One region of the Brochothrix campestris genome, then DNA from elsewhere that is predicted to be linked to it. Evidence: a T-box and tRNA genes for the amino acid it is inferred to sense, from the RefSeq annotation. Region 1 holds a T-box; the other holds one or more tRNA genes.
What was found. The T-box of region 1 lies ahead of leuS (leucine--tRNA ligase). A T-box ahead of a tRNA ligase gene usually reads a tRNA of that ligase, here a tRNA-Leu.

Region 1 (4,422 bases):
TGTCGCTTTTGTGCTCTAATTACATGTTCATATCAATAACCATGCGGCCATTGATTGTTCCTTCGAGCATTTCAGTGAAAATATCATTAATATCTTCAATTGGACGATTTTTCACAATTGGAACGACTTTACCTTCGGCAGCAAACATGAAAGCTTCACGTAAATCTTCACGTGTTCCAACAAGTGAGCCCACAACTTCAATACCATCTAGGACAAGACGAGGGATATTTAAGTCCATTGAATCTGATGGAAGACCGACAGCAACCACACGACCAGCTGCTCGCACACAATCAACCGCTTGGTTGAAGGCGCCTTTCGAAACGGCTGTAATAACAGTTGCGTGTGCACCACCGATTTTTTCTTGGATAACGTTTACAGGGTCTGCGTTTTTGGCATTAATCACCATATCTGCACCGAGTTCTTTTGCAAGTGCTAATTTATCATCATTAATATCAATAACGACAACTTTAGCATTGAAAACATCTTTAGCGTATTGGAGGGCAAGGTTTCCTAAACCACCAACGCCGTAGATTGCAAGCCATTGGCCAGGAGCAACGCCTGAAACTTTAACGGCTTTGTATGTAGTGACACCTGCGCAAGTTATACTACTGGCAGCAGCAGAATCTAAACCATCGGGAACTTTTACAGCGTAATCTGCCGTTACGATACATTTTTCAGCCATCGCGCCATCAACAGAGTAGCCGGCATTTTTAACGCTACGACAAAATGTTTCTCTACCAGTGTTGCAGTATTCACAGACGCCACAACCTTCGAAGAACCAAGCGATACTCACGCGGTCGCCAACTTTGAGACTCGTTACATCATCGGCAATTTCGACAACCGTTCCGATACCTTCATGTCCAAGTACCCGGCCGGGTACTTCACCGAAGTCACCGTCTTTTACGTGTAGGTCAGTATGACAAACACCACAATGTGTCACATCAACAAGTGCTTCGCCAGCTTTAATCGGGCGAATATCCATTTCTCTTACATCAACTTTATGGTCTTTAGTAACGATTGCTGCTTTCATTTTCATCATTATCTCTCCCTTTAGTTAAGTAATCATGTGTACTAGTACAGTTTAACTGAAAGCGATTTATATTGCTACAAAGATGGGTGAATGTTCGCAAAATAGTCACAAATAACTAATTGAATGGACTGAAAACGACGATTTCTTTGTTAAAGTAATACAGAACTGATACAGTTAGGTGCTATTTAATTTCAATCGCAATAATCATTGGAGGGTCGTTTTTTTGATTTGTAAACTGATAGTTAAGCACAGCATAATCCGCTTGAGGCAACGCGTTTGTAAAAGTGTGCAGTGCTTCTTTTTCTAATTTACCTTGGTGGTGTCCATAATAAACGGTTAAGACGACTAAACCACCTGATGGCATCATTTTCAGTAGCTGCTTAACGGCAGACAAGGTTGAATCAGTGGTTGTTGTGATTGTTTTATCGCCACCAGGTAAATAGCCGAGATTAAAGATAGCAGCAGTTAGTTTAGCATAAAGTTGTGGATCAACCAACTGAGTTATCTGTTCATGACCGTTAGCACTTAATGTCAATGAGGCAAGTGAAATGTTAGCGTCAGCTAAACGTTTTCTCGTCGCCTCTACAGCGGCTTCTTGAATATCACAGCCGATCAAATGACCTTTTTGGCCTATTAGTTGCGCTAAAAAAAGCGTGTCGTGGCCATTGCCGATTGTGGCGTCGATTACAGCGTTTCCGGGTTGGACTTTTTGTTGCAATAAATAATGTGAAAAAGAAAGGGCATTTTTTAAAATCATTTGAAATCTCCACCATTCGTTAATTTATACCTCTATTTTAGCATAAATGTTTTAGAATTAAATCGCTCAAAACCCTTGCTAAAACGCTTTTTATTGACTACAATAAGGATATAGAATAAAACGATGATAGGAACTAGTAATGTGGCAGTGTTGTTGAGAGAGTTAGCGGATGGTGTGAGCTAATCAATACGAAACATGAACTCATCCTTGAGTGCTGCAGTGAACGGAGTAGTTGCAGCCGCTGATTCCGCGTTATGGAATTCGAGTGAATACACAATGTGTATTAATGACGGGTGGTACCGCGGGAAAATAATCTCGTCCCGAAAAGTCAAATGTTGACTTTTTGGGGCGTTTTTTTGTACCCAAAAAAGGGGGAACTATCATCGTTTTGATCATTTGTAAAAGAGAGGAAGATTGAAATGACATTTAATCATCGTTTAATTGAACCAAAATGGCAATCATACTGGAAAGAAAATAAAACGTTCCAAACTGAAAAAGGTGGCGATGCGGGTAATTTTTACGCGCTCGATATGTTTCCATATCCTTCAGGTGTTGGGCTTCATGTAGGGCATCCCGAAGGTTATACGGCAACCGATATTTTAGCGCGAATGAAACGGGCACAAGGTCATAAAGTCTTGCATCCAATGGGGTGGGATGCCTTCGGTTTACCCGCAGAGCAATACGCGATTGACACAGGCAACGATGTCAAAGAATTTACAGCCAAAAACATCGAAACTTTCCGTGGTCAAATTAATTCGCTTGGTTTCTCGTACGATTGGGACCGCGAAGTAAATACAACGGATCCTGATTATTATAAATGGACACAATGGATTTTTATTCAACTGTATAAAAAAGGCTTGGCTTATGTGGATGAAGTATCAGTTAACTGGTGTCCCGAATTGCGTGCTGTCTTGGCCAATGAAGAGGTAGTCGATGGCTTAAGTGAACGTGGTGGTCATCCGGTTGTACGCCGTCCAATGCGTCAATGGATGTTGAAAATCACAGCGTACGCAGATCGATTAGTCGATGATCTTGATTTAGTCGACTGGCCCGATAGTATTAAAGAGATGCAACGTAACTGGATTGGCCGTTCAAATGGGGCAGAAGTGACTTTTGACGTCAAAGACCATGAAGCAAGTTTCAAAGTGTTTACGACACGTCCAGATACACTTTTTGGTGCAACTTACTGTGTGTTGTCACCTGAACATGATCTCGTGGCTCAAATAACAACCATTGATCAAAAAGAAGCTGTTGAGAGCTATCAAAAAGAAGTATCACTTAAGAGCGATCTTGAACGAACAGATTTAGCGAAAGAAAAAACAGGTGCCTTTACAGGCGCATACGCAATCAATCCAGTTAATGGCATGGCTGTCCCGATTTGGATTGCTGATTATGTCCTTTCAACATACGGTACCGGCGCGATTATGGCGGTGCCAGCTCACGATGAACGTGACTATGAATTCGCACAAACGTTTAACCTGCCGATTATTGCTGTCTTAGAAGGTGGTAATATTGCGGAAGAAGCCTTTACTGGTGAAGGCGTCCACATCAATTCAGACTTCCTCAACGGCTTGGATAAAGCTGCTGGAATCGAACGTGCGATTGACTGGTTAACGACGAATGGAAAAGGTGAGAAAAAAGTATCTTATCGCCTCCGTGACTGGGTATTCTCTCGTCAACGTTATTGGGGTGAACCAATCCCAATCATTCATTGGGAAGATGGTACGATGACAACTGTTCCTGAAGAAGAGTTACCACTTAACTTGCCGCACATGGATCACATTAGACCGTCAGGGACTGGTGAATCACCGTTAGCGAATGCAACGGACTGGTTAGAAGTTGTAGATGCTAAAACGGGCATGAAGGGCCGTCGGGAAACGAATACGATGCCACAATGGGCCGGGTCAAGCTGGTACTTCCTCCGTTTTATCGATCCTGATAACCAAGAAATGTTAGCGGATCCTGAAAAACTAAAAGAATGGTTACCGGTTGATATGTATTTAGGTGGGGCAGAACATGCAGTGTTACATTTGCTTTACGCACGTTTCTGGCATAAATTCTTGTTCGATATTGGTGTTGTACCAACACCAGAACCCTTCCAAAAATTGTATAACCAAGGGATGATCTTGGGTGAAAACAACGAAAAAATGAGTAAATCTCGTGGTAATGTGGTCAATCCAGATGATGTTGTAGCGAAATATGGCGCAGATACATTGCGTGTTTATGAAATGTTTATGGGGCCACTTGATGCAAGCATTGCTTGGAGTGAAAATGGCCTCGATGGGGCGCGTAAATTCCTTGACCGCGTTTGGCGTCTCATGATTGACGAACGTGCGGAAGAAATCAAAGAAAAAATCGTTGCAACGAACGATGGTAGTTTAGACCGTGTCTATCACCAAACCGTTAAAAAAGTAACAGCTGATTTCGAAGTGCTTCACTTTAACACAGCGATTTCACAATTGATGGTGTTCATTAACGAAGCTTATAAAGCAGAGACGGTTTACAAAGGCTATCTTGAAGGATTCCTCCAATTGTTAGCACCTGTTGCACCTCACATGGCAGAAGAATTATGGCAAAAACTAGGTCATTCAGAAGATATTAGTTATGTCGCATGGCCAACATATGAAGAAGCGAT
Region 2 (4,422 bases), 720 kb from region 1:
CTATAAACGTTTTATTGGACCCGCAATCGAACGTGACATTCGGAGTGATTTGACTGAAAAAGCGCAAACACATGCGATTGACATCTTTGGGAAAAACTTACGTAAATTATTATTACAATCGCCACTTAAAAATAAAACAGTATTGGCACTTGATCCAGCTTATCGTACCGGTTGTAAATTAGCGGTGCTTTCTAAAGATGGGCAAGCGGTGACGACAGCGGTCATTTATCCGCATAAGCCTGTTAATAAACGAGCAGAAGCAGAGCGTATTATGCTTGAGTTGATTGCCCAATACGACGTTGAAATTATTGCAATTGGTAATGGAACGGCATCCCGTGAATCGGAGCAGTTTACGGCGGCGTTAATTAAAGAAAAGCACTTAAATGTATCGTATATTATTGTCAATGAAGCGGGTGCTAGTGTTTACTCAGCGAGTGAAATGGCTCGTGAAGAATTCCCGGATTTAACAGTTGAAAAACGCTCAGCTATTTCGATTGGGCGTCGCTTACAAGATCCGCTCGCCGAGCTTGTCAAAATCGATCCGAAATCGATTGGCGTCGGTCAATATCAGCATGACGTTTCGCAAAGAGAACTGAGTGATTCGTTAACTTTTGTCGTCGAGACGGCGGTTAACCAAGTGGGTGTTAATGTCAATACGGCTTCGAGTGCGTTGTTAGAATACGTCTCAGGACTCAACAAAACAACGGCACATAATATTCGCTTATATCGTGAAGAAAATGGTCCGTTTAACAGCCGCGCCGAGTTAAAAAAAGTGCCGCGCTTAGGTGCGAAATCGTATGAACAAAGCATTGGCTTTTTACGTATTCCAGAAGGGAAAAATAAATTGGACGCGACTGCCATTCATCCAGAAACGTATGATGTCGCTAAGTTAATTTTACAACAATTGGAATTAAAACCAAGTGATTTGGGTACAGAGCTGTTGCGTGGAAAAATTAAAACAATTAAACTCGAAGACTTGAGTGAAGCAACCGGTGTCGGTATGCTCACATTAGCAGATGTAATTGAAGCAATGGAAGCTCCGAGTCGTGATTTGCGAGATGATATGGCCGCACCGTTGCTCCGTCAAGATGTTTTGACTGTCGAAGACTTAAAAATCGGGATGGAATTACAAGGCACAGTTCGCAATGTTGTAGATTTTGGTGCCTTTGTTGATATTGGTCTCAAACAAGATGGTCTCGTTCACATTTCGAAGTTAGCCACTAAATTTGTGAAAGATCCGATGAAAGTCGTCTCAGTTGGTGATATTGTGACTGTTTGGGTTGATAAGATCGACAGTGTCAAAAATAAAGTAGGGTTGTCAATGGTGGCAGCAAAAGTGAAGGTCGTTTAAATGAACAATCAGGAATTACAAAGTTGGGTCGAGGAGGTGTCCGAACGTGTATTCGGATACCCTTTTGTTCATCAAGCCACGTTTAATCGTCGGTTACGGACAACCGGGGGGCGCTATTTGCTAGCGACACATCATATTGAAATGAACGAGCGTTATTTGTTAGCCTATGATGCAGCTTATTTTGAGACAATCATCAAGCATGAATTATGTCATTATCATTTACATTTACAAGGAAAAGGCTACCAACATAAGCATCAAGATTTTAAACGACTGTTAAAACAAGTAGGAGGCTCACGTTTTTGTCAGCCGATTGAAACCGACTGGCGTTACTGTTATCAATGCGTGAACTGTCAAGCGCTGTTTCAACGTCGTCGTCGCTTCAATGTCGCTAAATACAGCTGTGGTCAGTGTCGTGGTCAATTGCAAGAACGGTCACAAAATGTTAGGCAAAAGACAATCTTTTAATTAAGGGAAACTTTTTTTATTTTTTTAAGATAGTTTCAAAAAAATGGTTGACGCTAGCTCTTAAAGTCTATATAATACTAAGAGTAGTCGAGAGCAATACTTCTTTTAAGGAGAAATACTCAAGTGGCTGAAGAGGCGCCCCTGCTAAGGGTGTAGGTCGCGAAAGCGGCGCGAGGGTTCAAATCCCTCTTTCTCCATAGCGCAATCAGGCCCGTTGGTCAAGCGGTTAAGACACCGCCCTTTCACGGCGGTATCACGGGTTCGAATCCCGTACGGGTCATTGGTCTGGTAGTTCAGCTGGTTAGAATGCCTGCCTGTCACGCAGGAGGTCGCGGGTTCGAGTCCCGTCCAGACCGCCAGTTTTTTAAAGAAAGTGACGTAATAAGAGATAACACCTATATTGGTCTGGTAGTTCAGCTGGTTAGAATGCCTGCCTGTCACGCAGGAGGTCGCGGGTTCGAGTCCCGTCCAGACCGCCAGTTTATGGGGTGTAGCCAAGCGGTAAGGCAATGGATTTTGATTCCATCATGCGTAGGTTCGATCCCTGCCACCCCAGTCATAAAACAGTGCAGAGTTGCACTGTTTTTTTTATTGAAAAAAACAAAAATACTTTTAAAAAGCTGTTGACACTGGTGCGGTAATACGGTAATATAAGTGTTGCAAGTGTTGTTTATCTATTTTTGAAAATAACATAAACAATCAGCGGCCATGGCGGAATTGGCAGACGCGTCAGACTAAGGATCTGGTGCCCGTTTAGGGCGTGGAGGTTCAAGTCCTCTTGGCCGCATAATTTAAGACAGTCGGATATTAATCTGACTGTCTTTTTCTTTTGAAAATAATGGAAGGAGGCATGGAATGAACTACTTAATGGTCTTTGTTTTTGGCGGTTTAGGTGGCATTAGTCGTTATAGTCTCAGTCTGATGCTACAAGGAAACGTGTTTCCGTTTAGTACATTAATTGTTAATTTACTGGGCTGTTTCTTGCTCGTGATAGTGAATGAATATCTGAGTCTTAAATGGAAGTTACCGAAGGCTATCATTGTTGGAATAGGAACTGGTTTTATCGGTGCCTTTACGACTTTTTCGGCCTTTAGCATGGAATTTATGCAATTATATAAGGCAGGTGAAGTCGCCTTAGCGCTTACATATATTGGTGCGAGTTTAATTGGTAGTATGATTGTGATTAACCTTGCGTATTGGCTCGTTCATCACGCGTTGAATAAGAAGGGGGGCAATGTATGAGTTTTTTACTTGTGGGTATAGGGGCGGCCTCAGGAGCGTTATTACGCTATCTTGTCTCTCGACTTGTGCACCTTTTTTATAAGGGCAGTTTTCCGTTAGCAACCTTCCTTGTTAATATGGTCGGTTCATATATGATGGCATTATATCTCATCACAAAACCTTCGGAAACAGTCAGCTTAGTGATGTTAGTTGGTTTCTTAGGTGGCTTGACGACCTTCTCAACCTTTGCGGTTGAAGGCGTGCAATTATTAAAGAAAAAAGAAGTGTTTACTTTTATTTATTACATCGGGATGTCTTATGTTTTAGGGATACTATTAGCTTCATTACGTTACGTTTTATAATAGGATAAAGAAAGTAAGGTGGAGTAAGTGACAGGCAAGAATGAACAAGAAACACAACCGAGTGTGAAACGGCAACTAAAAACGCGTCATTTATCGATGATTGCGATTGGTGGTAGTATCGGTACAGGCTTATTTGTGGCCAGTGGTTCAGCCATTTCAACAGCAGGGCCAGGTGGGGCGCTTTTAGCTTACATCGCCATTGGTATCATGGTGTTTTTCTTAATGACGAGTTTAGGTGAAATGGCGACTTATTTACCGGTATCAGGATCTTTTAGTACATACGCAAGCCGTTTTGTTGATCCGGCCTTTGGTTTTGCCATGGGTTGGAATTATTGGTTCAACTGGGCAATTACGTTAGCCGTCGATGTCAGTACGGCCGCTTTAATTATTGGCTATTGGTTACCAGATGTACCTGGTTGGATTTTTAGTCTCTTTTTCTTAGTGGTAATCTTTTTGCTGAATGCGATGACAGTTAAGGCGTTTGGAGAGGCGGAATACTGGTTTTCAGTCATTAAGGTCGTGACGGTCATTGCCTTTATCATTATTGGGTTATTAACGATTTTTGGTATTTTAGGCGGTCATTATTACGGTCTCTCGAATTTCACACATAAAGAAGCGCCATTTGTTGGTGGTATGCCAGCTATTTTAGCGATGTTCGTCATCGCCGGTTTTTCGTTTCAAGGAACAGAGTTAATTGGGATTACAGCAGGTGAGTCAGAAACGCCTGAAAAAAGTATTCCGAAAGCGATTAAAACGATTTTTTGGCGTATCTTACTGTTTTATATTTTGGCGATTGCGATAATCGCTGCAATTATTCCGTACACGAGTCCTGACTTATTAGGTGGTAGTGAAACGAACATTGCAATGAGTCCATTTACGCTCGTGTTTAAAAATGCCGGCTTAGCGATAGCGGCTGGAGTGATGAATGCGATTATTTTAACATCGGTACTATCGGCAGGAAACTCCGGCATGTATGCCAGTACACGGATGCTGATGGCAATGGGTCAATCAGGCCAAGCACCA

Region 2: it has a tRNA-Leu gene. The T-box ahead of leuS (leucine--tRNA ligase) is inferred to sense a tRNA for this amino acid. The anticodon was not compared.

What each region holds. Positions count from the first base shown of each region.
Region 1 covers NZ_CP175511.1:1,082,514-1,086,935, forward strand. The annotation lists gene adhP (alcohol dehydrogenase AdhP) at 20-1,030, opposite strand; gene ACJYYY_RS05410 (class I SAM-dependent methyltransferase) at 1,212-1,787, opposite strand; T-box leader at 1,902-2,113, shown strand; gene leuS (leucine--tRNA ligase) at 2,207-4,422, shown strand, end outside.
Region 2 covers NZ_CP175511.1:1,805,312-1,809,733, reverse strand. The annotation lists gene ACJYYY_RS09005 (Tex family protein) at 1-1,351, shown strand, start outside; gene ACJYYY_RS09000 (SprT family protein) at 1,352-1,816, shown strand; tRNA gene ACJYYY_RS08995 (tRNA-Ser) at 1,926-2,013, shown strand; tRNA gene ACJYYY_RS08990 (tRNA-Glu) at 2,025-2,096, shown strand; tRNA gene ACJYYY_RS08985 (tRNA-Asp) at 2,099-2,175, shown strand; tRNA gene ACJYYY_RS08980 (tRNA-Asp) at 2,219-2,295, shown strand; tRNA gene ACJYYY_RS08975 (tRNA-Gln) at 2,301-2,372, shown strand; tRNA gene ACJYYY_RS08970 (tRNA-Leu) at 2,519-2,603, shown strand; gene ACJYYY_RS08965 (CrcB family protein) at 2,672-3,058, shown strand; gene ACJYYY_RS08960 (CrcB family protein) at 3,055-3,399, shown strand; gene ACJYYY_RS08955 (amino acid permease) at 3,496-4,422, shown strand, end outside.